DNA from 2 places in the Alcanivorax sp. P2S70 genome. Region 2 is predicted to be linked to the other one. Evidence: predicted binding sites of a transcription regulator. Region 2 holds the regulator's gene; the other holds the start of a gene.

Region 1 (4,689 bases), on a different contig from region 2:
GGTTCTTTCGAACAACGTACCAGCGGTACCCTGATCCTGGCGATCATCCTGTCCGGGGTGGTGGTGTTGATGATCATGGGGCACTACAGCTTTTTCGGACACCCTGGTGGCAAGCTGGATATCACCACAGATTGGGTGGCCATTGGCGTGACCGGTCTGGTCTGCGGATTGTTCGGCGGGATTTTCAGCCGGTTGCTGATTCGTGGCAGCCAGTTTCTGTCTCCCTTCGCCAAGGCTCATCCCTACCGGGTGGTGTTGCTGTGTTCGCTGGTGCTGGTGTTTCTGGGGTTGGCCACCGGTGGAGCCACTTACGGTAGTGGTTATGAGCAGGCCAGCATTTTGCTGACCGGTGAGCACCCGGGTAACTGGAGTTTTGCGCTGGCAAAAATGGCGGCCACGCTGGCATCGTATTTCACCGGGATTCCCGGTGGGCTGTTCTCGCCGAGTCTGGCTGCCGGGGCCGGTTTCGGGAATGTGATCGGCGGCTTTTTCCCTGAAGTGTCGCTGGTCGGGCTGACCCTGGTGGCTATGGCGGCGTTTCTGGCCGGGGTGATTCAGCGCCCGATTACCTCATTTGTGATTGTCATGGAGCTGACGGGTAACCGTCACGATATCCTGCTGCCGCTGATGGCCGGGGCGTTTCTGGCCGCTGCAGTGGCCAAGCTGGTCTGGGCACGGCCGTTGTATGACTCTCTTGCCGAGCGCATGGCTGATGGTCAGGGCATGGCGCTGGAAAAACCTAAACCCGAGGACAAGGCTCCGGAGACGGATAAAACCGATCAGGAGCGACAGCTGCCGGGTTGAGCCGGGCGTTGGCGGCGGCAAAGTTGCCGCGGTGGGTGGGCGCCCCTATCATGCGTGCCTGCCTTTTATTGCAGCAGTACAGCAAACAGTGGAGTGAAGTTATGGCAATCCTGAAGGTCGGCGTAGTCGGCGGCACCGGGTATACCGGGGTCGAGTTACTGCGTTTGCTGGTCAATCATCCCCAGGTGGAACTGGATGTGATCACGTCCCGAGGCGATGCCGGTACCGCTGTGGCTGACATGTTTCCCTCGCTGCGTGGCCGCACCGATCTGGTGTTTAGTGAGCCGGACGTGACGCGGTTGGCGCAGTGCGATGTGGTGTTCTTTGCCACGCCACATAATGTTGCCATGCGCATGATGCCAGAGCTGATGGCGGCTGGCGTGCGGGTGGTCGACCTGTCTGCTGATTTCCGATTGCGGGATCACGAACTGTGGAGCGAATGGTATGGCGAGCCCCATGCCTGCCCCGAGTTGCTGGCGGAAGCGGTATACGGCCTGCCGGAAGTGAACCGTGAGAAAATGCGTAAGGCGCGCCTGGTCGCGTGCGCCGGCTGCTACCCCACCTCCATCCAGCTGGGTTACCTGCCGTTGCTGGAGAATGGCTGGATCAAGCCTGACCAGCTGATTGCCAATGCCGCCAGCGGCGCCAGTGGCGCGGGCAAGGGGGCCAAGGTGCCGATGTTGCTGGCGGAAGCCGGTGAAAGCTACAAGGCCTACGGAGCCAGTGGTCATCGCCATCTGCCGGAAATCGAGCAGGGCCTTGGGGACATTGCCGGTCGGCCGGTAAAGGCCACCTTTGTTCCCCACCTGATTCCCATGATTCGAGGTATTCATGCCACGCTTTACGGTCAGCTGGTAGAAGGTGCGCCGTCTCTGGAAGAGATCCAGGCTGCCTATGAAAAACGCTATCAGGATGAGCCCTTTGTGGATGTCATGCCGCTGGGAAGCCACCCGGAAACCCGCTTTGTGAAAGGGGCGAACACATGCCGGATTGCCTTGCATCAGCCCCGTGGCGAGAACGTGATCGTGGTGTTGTCGGTGATCGATAACCTGGTGAAAGGGGCCTCCGGGCAAGCCGTGCAGGCCATGAATATCATGTTTGGGCTGGACGAATCGGCCGGCCTCGCGGTCGTGCCGTTGATGCCCTGATCATGGCGAAGAAACCGCAAAGCCGCGCGGGTATCGATGATGTGGTACTCATGCCGGTCAGTCCTTCCCAGCAGAAGAAACGCCGTCGTTTGCTCATGGTGGGGGCGGCGGTGTCTGCCCTGGTCCTGTTTGTCGCGGGGCTGTGGGTGGGCAATAGCGGCTCCCTGGATACCTCTGCCACCAATCAGCGTTTGCGCGCCGAATTGAAGAGCAAGAAACGGGAACTGGATGCTGCCCGCAACGAACTGGCGCTGTACCGCACCGACACCGAAGTGACCCGTCAGGCCCGCGAGACCCTGCGCCAGGAAATCAAGGGCCTGCGTGATCAAGCGGCCGAACTGGAAGAGGCGGTGGCATTCTACAAGAATGTCATGGCGCCGGTGGGGACTGAAGGTGGGCTGCAAATTGAAAAGGCCACGCTGCAACCGACCGACGAGCCCAACCTGTACAGTTACAAAGTGGTACTGGTGCAGGCGGGGGATAACCGTAATTATCTGTCCGGCGATATTCGCTTGACCCTCAAGGGAACCCGCGACGCAGAGGCCTTTGCACTGACTGGTGAGGACTGGTTAGCCGATGGCAGTGAGACACGGTTCCGGTTTCGCTATTTTCAGGAGCTGAGTGGCCGTTTTCGGCTGCCGGAAGGGGTAGAGATTGGCACACTGGATGTGGAAGCTGAAAGCGGCGGCAGAAGCCGACACCAAATACAGAAAACCATAAAGTGGCAGTAGGAGAGAGCAGTGCTAGGCCGAGACAAGAAATCCGCATCTTCCGGAGCATCCGCCTCCCAGGATTACCGCAATCACACCCTCATCGCCCCGAGTGCCAAGGTGACAGGCGATATCGAATTTACCGGTGGCCTGCACGTGCAGGGGGCTGTTGAAGGCAATATCAGTGTCGGCAAGGATGGTGGCCGACTGGTGATCGGCGAGACGGGGGTAGTAAAAGGCGAGATTCAGGTTCCCCAGGTAGTGATTAATGGCCATGTGGAAGGTGACGTCCACGCTACTGAAAATCTGGAGCTGGCTGAAAAAGCCTCTGTCGAGGGCAATGTTTACTACCTGATGATCGAGATGGTGATGGGGGCCCGGGTCAACGGCAAGCTGGTACGCCTGGACGATGAGCGTCGCAATCTGCCCGCCCCGGAGAAAACAGCGGACAAGCCTGCGGCGGCCAAAGAGGCCGCTGCGGATAATTCTTGACGGTTTTAGTCAGGTACTGGAACATATTGAACCCGTGTCACACCGGCGTTTGTGTCACGGGTTCTTCCGTTTTACAGCAATAGCGAGCCTATGATCGACCCAACCCCTATTTCGTTCACCGACGCTGCCGCCGCCAAAGTCAAAGAGCTGCGCGACGATGAAGGCAATCCTGAGCTCAAGCTGCGGGTGTATATCACCGGGGGTGGCTGTGCGGGCTTTTCTTATGGCTTCACGTTCGATGAAGCCGTGAACGATGACGATACCATTGTCGAGAAAGACGGTGTCACCCTGCTGGTGGACGCCATGAGTATCCAGTACCTTGATGGCTCACAGGTAGATTACGAGCAGGGTCTGATGGGGTCGCGTTTCGTGGTCAGCAACCCCAATGCCGCTACGACCTGCGGCTGCGGTTCTTCCTTCTCGGTCTAGGGCGCCCTGAGTCACTCCTTGCCATTCTGTGGGAGCGGTGGTTTCACCGCGATACCCGCTTTTCCGAGTATCACGTCCTGTCAGCCTCTTTCGCGGTCGAGCGACCGCTCCCACAGGGTTTCTGTGTGCGGCGCCCGCTGTCACATAACCTTCATTATTTGATCAACATTTCGTCGTTTTCAGGGTGGACACTAAACTCATGATGACGACACGACCGAGTTTTCAACGAATGACCGCTGCTGATACCCGCGCCATGTGCTGGTTGCTTCAGCAGCCTCAGGCCGCGCGGCGGGCGCGTATGGCGCGCATGGTCTCGCGTCTTGGAGATGGCCCTTTCTATGTGGCGCTGACCCTGCTGATCTGGTGGGTGGACCGTCTGGGCGGCAGTGAGTTTGCACTCACTGCGATGGCCGCCTACGCACTGGAAGTCCCGTTGTTCGTTGGGCTCAAGCATTTGATCAAGCGTCCGCGCCCGGCCGATGCGCTGGAAAGCCTGTCGGCGTTCATCCAGCCGGCGGACCGCTTCAGTTTTCCTTCCGGGCACACCGCAGCGGCCTTCGTGATGGCTACCCTCCTGTGTGTCTTTTACCCGCCGGTCATGGCGCTGGCATTGGCGCTGGCAGTGATGGTCGGATTGTCCCGGGTGCTGCTGGGGGTCCATTACCCCAGTGATATTCTGGCAGGGGCGACGCTGGGCTTCAGTTGTGCCCTGATCGCTCTCTGGCTGGTTTGACTGGCAAGCTACTCGGTTTCCGTAATCCTTGGTTCGCGCCTGGTGACTCATAGCTCATAGCTGGCTGCTGCTCTTACGGCAGTGTGACCTGCCCCAGAATCGCTTCCCTCGAGGCTCCGGTGACGACCGGGGCGTTGGCCGGCTTTTCATTCCAGCGCGCCCATGCCAGCCAGGCGAACGCGGCGGCTTCCACCCAGTCAGGATGAAGACCCGCTTTTTCCGTGGTGTTCACCGCGACGTCGGTGAGGGCGTGGAGTCGTTGTAGCAAGTAATCATTATGGGCGCCGCCGCCACAGATGAGCAGGGCGTCGGGGCGAAATGCGGCAAGGGCATCGGCAATGCTGCGTGCAGTGAGTTCGGCGAGCGTGGCCTG
Region 2 (4,689 bases):
GTCCCGGGTGCCGGGCAAAGTCTTCGCGGGTAAACCCACCGCTATCATGGGCGCATCCATGGGCGGAATGGGCAGCAGCCGAAGCCAATACCATTTGCGGCAGATACTGGTGGGGTTGGATGCCTACCTGCTTAACAAGCCCGAAGTCTTTGTCTCCAGCGCACACGAAAAATGTGACGAGCAAGGCAACCTGGCCGACGACAAGACACAATCCCTGATCGCCGATCAGTTGGTGGCGTTGCAGGCATGGTCAGCCCATTTTTCGTGAACCGTCAGACTTTGGGGCCTCGACCCCGCAAGGCGTTGGCGACCAGGCTGATCACCAGCAGTATCAGGAAAAGGAAAAAGATAATTTTCGCGATAGAGGCGGCGCCAGAGGCAATGCCTCCAAAGCCGAGTACGCCAGCGATAATGGCAACAATAAAAAAAGTCAGAGCCCATCCAAGCATGAGAATGTCCTCGCTAATAGAATGAGTCTCAAGAATGACGTTGCTGCGTTTTAGCTTCCGTGCAGAGGTTAATGCTTTAACGATTTTTTATACTGTGCTCGCGTTTTCCGGCCGCCAGAATTAGAAACATTATCGTGGTGTTTGCAGAAAGCACGCGTCTTATTGACTGGGTGGCGTGCGTTACAATGGGTGGCTTGTTTCCAGCCAGGTCTCCAACGGTGGCGATTTCCAGTCTGCGAAGCGTCCCAGAAGGTCGTCCGCACTGGCGCTGACCTGCAGCAAGTTCCGGTGCTCTGGCTTGAGCAGACCCTTGTCGACGCTGTGACCAAGGAAGGCCGCCAGGTGGTCGTAGTAACCGTTGACGTTCAGCAGACCAATTGGCTTGTGATGAAAGCCTAGCTGTGCCCAAGTCAAAATCTCAAACAGCTCTTCCAGGGTGCCCATGCCACCGGGGAGTGCGATGAACGCATCGGCCTGATCCGCCATAGCTGCCTTGCGCTCGTGCATGGAGTCGACGATCTGCAACTCGGTCAGGTGGTGATTGCCAATCTCACGGCGCAGCAGTGCCTGGGGGATAATTCCTATTACCTCTCCCCCCCTGTCCATGACCGCGTTGGCCAGAGTTCCCATGATCCCCACGCTGGCGCCGCCATACACCAGCCCAAGATTTCGGCTTACCAATGCTGCGGCCAGGTTTTCAGCCGCGATGCCAAAAGCAGGATCGTTTCCGTCGCTGGAAGCACAGTAAACGCAGACTTTTTTCATCATCATCCCTAATGGTGTTTGGGTTTGTCGCAAATCGGTTGCAGGTGGAGCGTCTTACCCTGCAACTGCAGTGGGGCGATTAACCAGTCGCTCTGGTGGGAAGTGGCAGGTAAAGGTGCTGCCCTTGCCCAGCTCGCTCTTGATGTCCAGTTTGCCGTTATGACGAATCATCACGTGTTTGACAATGGCGAGCCCCAGACCCGTGCCACCCGTTTGGGTGACCCGGCTATTATCGGGGCGATAAAAGCGTTCTGTGAGCCGTGGAATATGGGCAGGGTCAATTCCCAGACCATTATCGGTAACGGCCAGATGCGCGCCCTTTTCGTCCTGCCACCACTGGATGCGAATCAGGCCACCGGAAGGGGTGTACTTCACTGCATTGGTAATCAGGTTTCCAAAGGCGCTTTCCAGTTCGGCGGGGTTGGCGACCAGACGCGCCTCGGTTGGGACATCCATTTCAATCTGATGATGTTTGTCCGCGCTCAGAGCTTGGGCGTTTTCGCGCATGCGGTTGAGCATGCCGTGTACAGCGACGGCTTGGCGATCGTTATCCGCATCGGTATTTTCCAGTCGCGAGAGCAACAACAGATCCGTGACCAGCGCTTCCATGCGGTCAGACTGGCTTTCCATTTGAGTCAGTGCACGCCGCAGACGAGGCTGTTCTTCAGGCACGGTATCCAGCAGCGTTTCAAGGTAGCCTTTGAGTACTGTTAAAGGGGTTTTCAACTCGTGGCTGACATTGGCTACAAAGTCTTTGCGCATTTGTTCGAGGTGATGAATCCGGGTGACATCACGGGCCATCAGCAGTTGCTCGCCAACGCCGAACTCCGTCACCCTGAATTGCAGGATGCGGTTGTCATTCACCGGAGAGGGAATTTCCAGGGGTTCGCGAAAATCGGCGCGATGAAGGTATTCGGTAAATCCGGGGTGGCGCACCAGGTTGGTGAGCGGTTGCCCCAGGTCCTGGCTGGGGTTGAAGCCCATATAGCGCTCTGCGGCGGCGTTCCAGTATTCCAGATAGCCGTGCTGGTCAATCAGGATGACCACCTCTTCCAGAGCGTTTACGGATTGCTGGGCGCGGTGGATGATGCTTTGCAGGTTTTCCTGCGCACGCCGTTCTTTCTGAAACAAGTGTTCCAGCCGGGTATAGAACTCGCCCCACAGACCGATGCTGTCTGGCGGTTCGGTATGATCATCACGGACCAGCCAGCTGTAGAGGGAGAACAGCTGCCGGGTACTCCAGAAAATGTAGCCCACCAGGCCTACCAGCAATGGCCAGATGTGACCGACTGCGAGAGCGGTCAAGGCGGCCAGGGCGATCAGGCCGGCGATTCGATTAACTTCTTTGGCCAGGCTGGCTTTCATGATCGTGTGTTGCCCTTGTGGGGTCAGACTGGAGTTATACCGAGGTCATGAACCCTAACACATTATTGGCTTCAGCTCGCCTTGGCGGCCTTGATCGAAAAGCGATAGCCCGTACCTCGCACCGTCTGGATAAAACGGTCAAAGCCGTAGGGTGCGAGAGCCTTGCGCAAACGGCGGATGTGGACGTCGATGGTGCGGTCTTCCACATACACATTGGCGCCCCACACCTGATCCAGCAACTGGGTGCGGGAGTAGGCTCGCTCCTGATGGCTCATGAAGAATTCCAGCAGGCGATATTCGGTTGGCCCCATATCCACCGGCTCGTCGTTAGCGCTGATACGGTGGCTGACCGGGTCCAGGCATAGCCCTTCCACTTCGATAGCTTTTTCGGCGGCAGCGCTGGAAGAGCGGCGCAGTACCGCCTTGATCCGGGAAATCAGTTCGCGGGTGGAAAACGGTTTGGTGATGTAGTCGTCAGCACCCACATCCAGGCCCTGGATCTTGTTATCTTCTTCGCTTTTGGCGGTAAGCATGATGATCGGCACTTCATTGGTGGTCTCATCACGCTTAAGGCGACGGGCCAGCTCAATGCCGGTCACGGAGGGCAGCATCCAGTCCAGCAGTACCAGGTCTGGCCGTTCGTCGACGATGATCTCGTGGCCGCGCTGGGCATTTTCAGCTTCCAGTACATCAAAGTCCGCCAGTTCCAAGGCGACAGCGACCATCTCACGGATAGCCGGCTCGTCATCAACAATCAAAATTCGGTTACGGGACATGGCTTCCTTCCTTCGCCTGTCAGTCTTTTGTTGGTGCCCTATTAGATTGCTCTTTTATGACATGCGTATGACAAGTTGAGCCGGATGCGGGGGAATTGCAAGCGGGAGAGGGAGTGATGAGTTGAAAGTTCAAAATTGAAACGCGGCCCAAGCCAGCAGGTTTTGCATAGCCGTGCCCGCGCTCGCAGGTAATGGCGCGGGTACAGAGAGCCGGAACGACAAAACCTGCCTCCCGCCTTTTCCACTTTGAGCGTTAAACTTTCAACTCAAAAGTACTGGAAATACAACCCCGCAAACACACACGCCCCGCTCCAGTGATTGTTCAGGAAGGCATGAAAACTGGGCCAGCGTTCGCGATAGCGGATCAGGCTGTGCTGGTAGAGGAAGGTCACGGCCATCCCTGCCAGGCCTGCATACCAGGGCCAGCTGAACCCAAGGCGGTGGCCGACCATGATCAGCCCCAGCAGGGTTAGCCCCTGAAGGACACCGATCATTAACCGATCGGCGTCGCCAAACAGGATAGCGGTGCTCTTTATGCCCAGTTTCAGGTCGTCTTCACGGTCACACATGGCGTACTGGGTGTCATAGGCGACCGTCCACACCACATTGGCCACGTACAGCAGCCAGGCGATTTCCGGGACCTCGCCGGTTTCTGCGGCAAAAGCCATGGGGATGGCCCAGCTGAAGGCGGCCCCCAGAAACAGCTGCGGCATAAAGGTGAAGCGCTTGGTGAAGGGGTACAGCACCGCCAGCCCAAGGCCGCCGAAGGACAGCCAGAAGGTCAATTCGTTGAGGAACAGCACCAGTACGAAGGCTAGCAGCCCCAGCCCGGCGAACAGCGCCAGCGCCTTTTTGCTGCTGATGGCGCCAGTGGCCAGCGGCCGGCCCTGGGTGCGCTCCACATCGCCGTCGAAATCCCGGTCGGCAAAATCGTTAATCACGCAGCCTGCCGCGCGCATGATCACCACCCCCAGAAAGAAGATCACGATGGTGGTCAGGCTCGGGGTGCCTGCCCCGGCAATCCACACCGCCCAAAGGGTCGGCCACAGCAGCAGCAGGGTGCCGATGGGCCGGTCCAGGCGCATCAGCTGAAGGTAGGGCCACAGGCCGGGATAGCGGTTTTCAACAAAGGCAAACATGGGACATCCGGTTGTCAGGCGTGGAGGTATTGTCCGGATGGGTGGGGTTGAGTTGCAAGTTGAAAGTTCAAAGTGGAAACGCGCGAGCGGGTTGTGGCGCCAGACGAGTATCGTTTGCGCCGCGCGACGCAGAGGAAACAGGCCCAGAGAGTCTAATGGCAGACGAGTACGGGGCTGTTCGGCAACGCGCTACCC

The links. Region 2 encodes PhoB, which activates phosphate uptake and scavenging genes when phosphate is short. Its sites were predicted from a motif close to TGTCATANNNNTGTCANA; they were not measured.
Region 1: a site for PhoB is predicted at 3,722-3,739, ahead of Q672_RS29585 (phosphatase PAP2 family protein). Genes of this name have one in related genera too.

Annotation. Positions count from the first base shown of each region.
Region 1 covers NZ_AXBZ01000041.1:3,659-8,347, reverse strand. Annotated here, with positions in the region: gene Q672_RS29610 (chloride channel protein) at 1-804, shown strand, start outside; gene argC (N-acetyl-gamma-glutamyl-phosphate reductase) at 912-1,952, shown strand; gene Q672_RS29600 (DUF6776 family protein) at 1,955-2,683, shown strand; gene Q672_RS29595 (bactofilin family protein) at 2,693-3,154, shown strand; gene erpA (iron-sulfur cluster insertion protein ErpA) at 3,245-3,583, shown strand; gene Q672_RS29585 (phosphatase PAP2 family protein) at 3,783-4,316, shown strand; gene Q672_RS29580 (anhydro-N-acetylmuramic acid kinase) at 4,390-4,689, opposite strand, start outside.
Region 2 covers NZ_AXBZ01000034.1:403,598-408,286, forward strand. Annotated here, with positions in the region: gene Q672_RS29075 (NADPH-dependent FMN reductase) at 1-268, shown strand, start outside; gene Q672_RS33995 (DUF1328 domain-containing protein) at 273-449, opposite strand; gene Q672_RS29085 (TIGR00730 family Rossman fold protein) at 630-1,214, opposite strand; gene phoR (phosphate regulon sensor histidine kinase PhoR) at 1,269-2,579, opposite strand; gene phoB (phosphate regulon transcriptional regulator PhoB) at 2,651-3,355, opposite strand; gene ubiA (4-hydroxybenzoate octaprenyltransferase) at 3,622-4,494, opposite strand; gene Q672_RS29105 (chorismate--pyruvate lyase family protein) at 4,684-4,689, opposite strand, start outside.